Linked DNA regions of Leisingera sp. NJS204. The protein of the gene in region 2 binds, or shares a complex with, the protein of the main gene of each other region. Links are inferred from orthologs where the notes say so. Each region holds a gene or a part of one and is shown on either strand. Other genes may lie near its edges. The genes, in order: carA and carB.

What was found.
Region 1: the proteins of carB (region 2) and carA are in contact, whole or in part, in a solved structure (PDB 1KEE), measured with the Escherichia coli proteins. The link is inferred for Leisingera sp. NJS204 from one-to-one orthologs.

The regions. Positions count from the first base shown.
Region 1 is NZ_CP035417.1:2,908,739-2,911,848, reverse strand. Bases 88-2,882 are described here. They hold carA (glutamine-hydrolyzing carbamoyl-phosphate synthase small subunit), read right to left. Parts: upstream 2,168-2,882; coding sequence 1,007-2,167; downstream 88-1,006. Other genes in these bases: ETW24_RS14315 (GatB/YqeY domain-containing protein), read left to right, coding at 2,347-2,820; ETW24_RS14325 (glycosyltransferase), read right to left, coding at 88-801. In the rest of the region: more of ETW24_RS14325, read right to left, coding at 1-87; ETW24_RS14310 (DUF2244 domain-containing protein), read right to left, coding at 2,915-3,110. UniProt on the Escherichia coli protein: Small subunit of the glutamine-dependent carbamoyl phosphate synthetase (CPSase).
Region 2 is NZ_CP035417.1:1,274,509-1,278,731, forward strand. What follows is about bases 285-4,192. They hold carB (carbamoyl-phosphate synthase large subunit), read right to left. Parts: upstream 3,833-4,192; coding sequence 485-3,832; downstream 285-484. Other genes in these bases: ETW24_RS06230 (cytochrome P460 family protein), read right to left, coding at 285-302; ETW24_RS06240 (aminodeoxychorismate synthase component I), read left to right, coding at 4,032-4,192. Outside these bases: more of ETW24_RS06230, read right to left, coding at 1-284; more of ETW24_RS06240, read left to right, coding at 4,193-4,223. UniProt on the Escherichia coli protein: Large subunit of the glutamine-dependent carbamoyl phosphate synthetase (CPSase).

The DNA.
Region 1 (3,110 bases), 1.6 Mb from region 2 along the record:
GGCTGCCCGAGTGACGGCGTCATGTTCCTCCAGCACCAGGATCACATCGGTCAGGGCCGGAGGGTAGCTGAGTTTGCGGATGCGGGCAAGCAGTGCACGGCTGATCTCGGCCTCCTGGTAAAGCGGCACCAGGATCGAGATGACGGGCCGGTTGCCCAAGCCGGTTTGACAGGCCAGGGGCATCTGCGCCGGAGGCCGGCAGCGGGTCCGGCCGGACCAATAGGCTGCAAGCCCGCAAAGCTTCAGCATGGTGAACAGCAGCACCGACAGCAGCGCCAGCAGGCTGAGAGCGGTGAAGACCGCCGCAGGGGCGGTCCAGCTTAGGTAAAGCGCGGGCAGGGCACAGACTGTCAGCAGTGCGCGGCCCCGTGCAGGCTGCAGGCTGCGGCAGCTTTGCCGCGGAGCCACGCTGCAGCAGGCCTGGCGCACCAGGGCGGGGCTGAAATGCGCGGTCAGCAAAGCGGTGATCTGCGCTTCGCAGGCCAGCACTGGCGTGATGCAGCCAAAACTGTCCTGCAGTTCGCCGCGCAGCATCTCGAATTGGTCCGGGTGGGCAATGGCAACGGTGACGGTTTGGCCGAATTGCATCCACGGAAGTGCAGAGTGGCGCAACCAGAACTGGGCGGGTTTGCGGGCTAGCAGCCGGGGATTGACGACCTGGCCGCTGAGGTCGGCGCGCTGCATCCGGTATTGCCGGGCCAGCGTGTCCTGGACCTGGTCTTCACTGGCCAGCCCCTCGGCCACCAGCACACGCCCAAGGGCGGCCTTCTGGTGCTGGCGCAGCACCAGCGCCTTCATCATGCCGCGGCCATTTACCGGCGGCGGCGGCCCCGGAGAATACTCCCCGGCGGGCCGCGGCGGGCGGAACTGCCGCAACGGTTGAGACACAAAACCCATCGCCACCCCGTAACAAAAACACCTGAGGGCTTCAGGCTGGCGGCGGGGGTTTAAGAATTGGTAAATGCAGTGTTAACCATGCCGTCCGGCAGCATGGTTAACAGCTTTTTTACGCAGATTTGCGTGCGGCCATGGCCTCGGCAAAGCGTTCGAACAGATAAAAGCTGTCCTGCGGGCCGGGGCTGGCCTCGGGGTGGTGCTGCACTGAATAGACCGGGCGGCCGGAAATGCGGATACCGCAGTTGGAGCCGTCAAACAGCGAAACATGGGTTTCTTCCACGCCTTCCGGCAGGGTCTGCGCGTCCACCGCAAAGCCGTGGTTCATCGAGGTGATCTCAACCTTGCCGGTGGAATGCTCCTTGACCGGATGGTTGGCGCCGTGGTGGCCGTGGTTCATCTTGATGGTGTTGGCTCCCAGTGCCAGTGCCAGCATCTGGTGGCCCAGGCAGATGCCGAAAACCGGCAATTCTGTCTTCAGGACGTCCTTGATCATCGGCACCGCATATTCACCTGTCGCGGCGGGGTCGCCAGGGCCGTTGGACAGGAACACCCCGTCGGGATTATGCGCCAGTACTTCCTCGGCGGTGGCGGTGGCGGGCAGCACTGTGACGTCGCATCCCGCGCTGGCCAGGCAGCGCAGGATGTTGCGCTTGGCGCCATAGTCGATGGCCACAACCTTATGCGCGGGCGCTTCCTGGCGGGCATAGCCGTCCGGCCAGGCCCAGCGCATTTCGTCCCAGCGGTAGCTTTGCGCGCAGGAGACGTCTTTGGCCAGATCGAGGCCGACAAGACCCGGCCATTCACGCGCCTTGGCAACCAGCGCTTCGACATCGAAGTTGCCGTCGGGGTCATGCGCCAGGGCGACATGCGGCGCGCCCTGCTGGCGGATCGCGCGGGTCAGGCGGCGGGTGTCGATGCCGCCAATTGCGATGCGGCCGGTGCGGGTCAGCCAGGATTTCAGCTCTTCGGTGGCGCGCCAGTTGGAAGCCAGGGTCGGATCCCACTTCACTACCATGCCGGCCGCGACGGGGTCACCGGTCTCGTCATCCTCGGGCGTCACGCCGGTGTTGCCGATATGCGGGAAGGTGAAGGTGACGATCTGACCGGCGTAGGAAGGATCGGTCATGATCTCCTGATAGCCGGTCATTGCAGTGTTGAAGCAGAGCTCGGCCACAGTGTCGCCGGTGGCGCCGAAACCGGTGCCGTAAAAGACGGTGCCATCGGCGAGCGCCAGGCATGCGGTGGGCTTGGACGGGGCGGAAGCGGCCATTGCGCGAGTCTCCATGCGGTGAAATTCATCGGCTTGTAAGGGGAGCGCCCAAGCGGGTCAAGCCTGCAGCGGCGGGCAGGCAGACGCGGGGTCAGGAATAGGGAATTTATAGTAAACTTGCACAGCGGGTGCAGAATGGATAACCATCGGTGTCCGGCAACCATGGGATGCTTACTACGATGGATACGCGCACACAGGTCAATCAGGCCTTGAAGCAAGCGATGAAAGACAAGGCGGCGGAGCGGCTGTGTACGCTGCGGCTGATCAACGCGGCAATCAAGGACCGGGAAATCGCCGCCCGCGCCGATGGTGAAGAGGGCGGTATCGGGGAAGGGGAAATCCTTGCCATCCTGGGAAAGATGACCAAGCAGCGCAACGAAAGCGCACGCGCCTATGAAGAAGGCGGGCGGCTGGATCTTGCGGAGCGGGAACTGGGCGAAATCGCCATCATCGAGGAATTCCTGCCGCAGCAGCTGAGCGACGAGGAAGCCGGCGAGGCGATCACTGCGGCGGTGGCGGAAACCGGCGCCGAATCGATTCGCGACATGGGCAAGGTGATGGGGGCGCTGAAGGCGAAATACACCGGCCAGATGGATTTCGGCAAAGCCGGGCCCCTGGTCAAGGACCAGCTTTGCAGCAAAGGCGACTGCTGATAGAAAGGCGCGCTGGCGCGCGCTGCCTCCGGCGGGAGTATTTTTGCAAAGATGAAACGGGCAGGTCCGCGTTGCGGGCCTTTTGCTTTTCCGGTCAATGCGAAAAAGCAGACTTGAGGTCGCCATAAAGCGCGACCCGTTCGTCTTCAGACAGGAACGCTCCGATCTCCACTTCGCGGCCGCCGCCTTGCAGGGTGACATAATGCGGCACCGGGCCGTCGTGGTCGTGCATCTCGACGCGGGTCCAGTAGCGGTTGCAGCGCCAGTTTTGACGGCCGCCATCGGGATTG
Region 2 (4,223 bases):
GCGAACTTCAGATATTGTTCAGCGGCAATGCCGTTTGCAAAGGTCTGCAGGAACCGCTCGCCATGCGGGCCGGCAAGGGCCGGGCGGGTTGACGTCACCTGCCAGGAGCGGAAGCCAGCGCCGACCGGATCGCCGTTGCTGGCATATCCTTCGGCCATTTTGGCCTCGATGCATTCGTAGATCTCAACAACGGCCTCTGCTTCAAGTTCCGAGGGGTCGCCATCCACAGGGCAGTCCTGGGCAATTGCGCCGGCCGGTACAAGTGCCAAAAGTCCTGCGGCAATCTTTGTCGGTAAGTTCATGGCCTTTCTCCCTGAGTTGTAATGCTGCGGGTCGTGTTGTGTTGTTCACGGTCGCACAGTTCAGGGATTTACCGGGTCACAACTCTACACGGCTGTGTGAAAGCACAGCACGCAAAGGAAAAGCCCCGGGCGTTGCCGGGGCTTTATTAAACATAGCGTTGAAGCGTCCGGGCAGAGGGTGCCTAGCCCTGCAGCGACTTCACTTCGACGTCCCCTTCGGCCTGGGCCTTGATCGCCCGTGCAGCGGCATTGGCGCCGGCTGCGGTGGTGAAGTAGGGGATCTTGTCATAAAGCGCGACCGAGCGCATTTCCTTGCTGTCCTCAACGGCTTGCGCGCCCTCAGTCGTGTTCATCAGCAGCTGGACGCCGCCGTCCTTGAGCATGTCCACAACGTGGGGGCGGCCTTCATAGACCTTGTTCACCAGCTCGCACGCCACGCCCTGGCCTTCGAGCCAGGTCTGGGTGCCGCGGGTGGCGACCAGGGTAAAGCCCTGCTCCACCAGGATCTGCGCCGCTTCCAGCATCAGCCGGCCCTTGTCGGCATCCTTGATCGAGACGAAGGCGCGGCCCGAGGACGGCAGCACCATGCCGGCCCCCATCTGCGCCTTGAGGAAGGCGCGGGCAAAGGAACGGTCCCAGCCCATGACTTCACCGGTGGAGCGCATTTCGGGGCCAAGGATGGTATCGACGCCGGGGAAGCGGGCAAAGGGCAGCACCGCTTCCTTGACCGAGAACCAGGGCATATCCGGGTCGGCCAGGGTCATCGGGTCGGCCATCGGGGTGTTCACGTCATAGCCCGCGTCCGGCTTATAGGGCGCGCGCATCGGGAAGTTCGACAGCGGCTCACCTGCCATCACACGGGCCGAGATCGAGGCAATGGCGCTGTCGGTTGCCTTGGCGACAAACGGCACCGTGCGCGACGCGCGCGGGTTCACCTCAATCAGATAGATTTCCTCTTCGCCGGCGTCATTGGGTTTGATCGCGAACTGGATGTTCATCAGGCCAACCACATTCAGCGCTTTGGCCAATGCGAATGTCTGTTCCTTGATCTGTTCGATCACCGGCTTGCCAAGCGAGTAGGGCGGCAAGCTGCAGGCACTGTCGCCCGAGTGCACGCCGGCCTCTTCGATGTGCTGCATGATGCCTGCCACATGCACGTCTTTGCCGTCGCAGATCGCGTCCACATCCAGTTCAACCGCGCCGGCCAGGTAGCTGTCGAGCAGCACCGGGCTGTCGCCGGAAACCACCACCGCCTCGGCGATGTAGCGTTTCAGCTGGTCCATGTCGCGGACGATTTCCATCGCCCGGCCACCCAGCACATAAGACGGGCGGATCACCAGCGGGAAGCCGATTTTTTCTGCGATTTCCAGCGCTTGCTCGTCCGTGGAGGCGATGCCGTTGTTCGGCTGCTTGAGGCCCAAGTTGTTGACCAGCGCCTGGAACCGTTCGCGGTCTTCGGCCAGGTCGATGGCGTCGGGCGAGGTGCCGAGAATCGGGATGCCTTCCTCTTCCAGTGCGTTTGCCAGCTTCAGCGGGGTCTGGCCGCCGAACTGCACGATGACGCCGTGCAGGGTACCGTTGTCCTGCTCTACACGCAGGATTTCCATCACGTGCTCAAACGTCAGCGGTTCGAAATACAGCCGGTCCGAGGTGTCATAGTCGGTCGACACGGTCTCGGGGTTACAGTTGATCATGATGGTCTCATAGCCCGCGTCGGTCAGCGCAAAACAGGCGTGGCAGCAGCAGTAATCGAATTCGATGCCCTGGCCGATCCGGTTCGGGCCGCCGCCGAGGATGACCACTTTCCTGCGGTCAGAGGGGCGCGCCTCGCATTCGACGTCGCCAAAGGCGGGCGCTTCATAGGTCGAGTACATGTAGGGTGTCTGCGCTTCGAATTCGGCGGCGCAGGTGTCGATCCGCTTGAACACGGCGTTGACGCCGGCCGCGCGGCGGGCCTTGCGGACCTCAGCCTCGGTCTGGCCGGTCAGCTTGGCAAGGCGGGCGTCGGTGAAGCCCAGCATCTTGAGCGCACGCAGGCCTTTTTCGTCCGTCGGCAGGCCGCCGTCGCGGACTTCATCTTCGGCCTCGACGATTTCGCGGATACGGGCCAGGAACCAGGGATCGAATTTGGTGACGCCAAAGATTTCTTCATCCGTCAGCCCGTGGCGCATCGCCTGGGCGATGGTGCGCATCCGGTCCGGGGTCTGCAGGCTGATCGCCTTGAACACTGCGGCCTTGTCCGGCGCACCGGGGATATCCACTTCGTCAAAGCCGGTGAGGCCGGATTCCATCGACGCCAGCGCTTTTTGCAAAGATTCATGGATGGTGCGGCCGATCGCCATGGCCTCGCCCACCGATTTCATCGCGGTGGTCAGATACGGCTCGGAGCCGGGGAATTTCTCAAACGCGAATTTCGGGATCTTTGTCACGACATAGTCGATGCTCGGCTCGAACGATGCCGGGGTCACCTTGGTGATGTCGTTGTCCAGCTCGTCCAGGGTGTAGCCCACTGCCAGCTTGGCCGCGATCTTGGCAATCGGGAAGCCGGTTGCCTTGGAGGCCAGTGCCGAGGAGCGCGACACCCGCGGGTTCATCTCGATCACCACCATACGGCCATCGGCGGGGTTCACCGCCCATTGCACGTTGGAGCCGCCGGTTTCCACACCGATCTCGCGCAGCACGTTGATCGAGTGGGTGCGCATGATCTGGTATTCTTTGTCGGTCAGCGTCAGCGCCGGGGCCACGGTGATCGAATCGCCGGTGTGGACGCCCATCGGGTCGATGTTTTCAATCGAGCAGACGATGATCGCATTGTCCGCCTTGTCGCGGACCACTTCCATTTCGAACTCTTTCCAGCCCAGCAGGCTTTCATCCACCAGGATCTGGTTCACCGGGGACGCGTCCATGCCGGTGCGGCAGAAGTGGATGTAGTCTTCGCGGTTGTACGCGACGCCGCCGCCGGTGCCGCCCATGGTAAAGGCCGGGCGGATGATCGCGGGCAGGCCGATGTCGTCCAATGCTTCCAGCGCGATGCGGATGCCTTCGTCCAGGTCCGCCTTGCCGTCCTCCAGCTTGGGTGCGGTGACGATAGTGGCGCGCGGGTTCTCAATGCCGAGGCGGTCCATCGCTTCGCGGAACAGTTTGCGGTCTTCAGCCATTTCAATGGCATCGCGGGTGGCGCCGATCATCTCGACACCGAATTTCTCGAGCACGCCCATTTCTTCCAGCGCCAGCGAGGTGTTGAGCCCGGTCTGCCCGCCCATGGTCGGCAGCAGCGCGTCGGGGCGTTCTTTCTCGATGATCTTGGCGACCACCTCTGGCGTGATCGGCTCGATATAGGTGGCGTCCGCAAGCCCCGGATCGGTCATGATGGTGGCCGGGTTGGAGTTCACCAGGATCACCCGGTAACCCTCTTCGCGCAAAGCTTTGCACGCCTGGGCACCGGAGTAGTCGAACTCGCAGGCCTGCCCGATGACGATCGGACCGGCTCCGATGATCATGATCGACTGGATGTCGGTTCTTTTAGGCATGGCCATATTCCTTTGGTTGACGAGCGGGCAGCTTTGAATCAGGGGCACTGGCGAGTGCCCAAATTGTCCTGCGTTATAGGGACCGCGCTGAAAGGTTCAAGGGGGATCGGAAACGGAATTGGAAATGCCGCATCCACCCCTTTTGTTCGCATAGCGAACGTTTATATGTGGGGGCCAAGACCTTGGGGAGTCAATTCCGGTGCGGATTCGCTTTGATCAGGGCCCTAAGGGGGCCGGCACATGTTTCGACCAGCCGCTGCGCGTGATCCGTGCGGACGTGCCGGCGGACGTGCCCGCTGCACTTGCAGCGCTGGATGCGGCGCGCGATGCCGGGCATTGGCTGGTGGGATATGCATCTTATGAGCTGGGCTACGCGCTGGAGCCAAGGCTG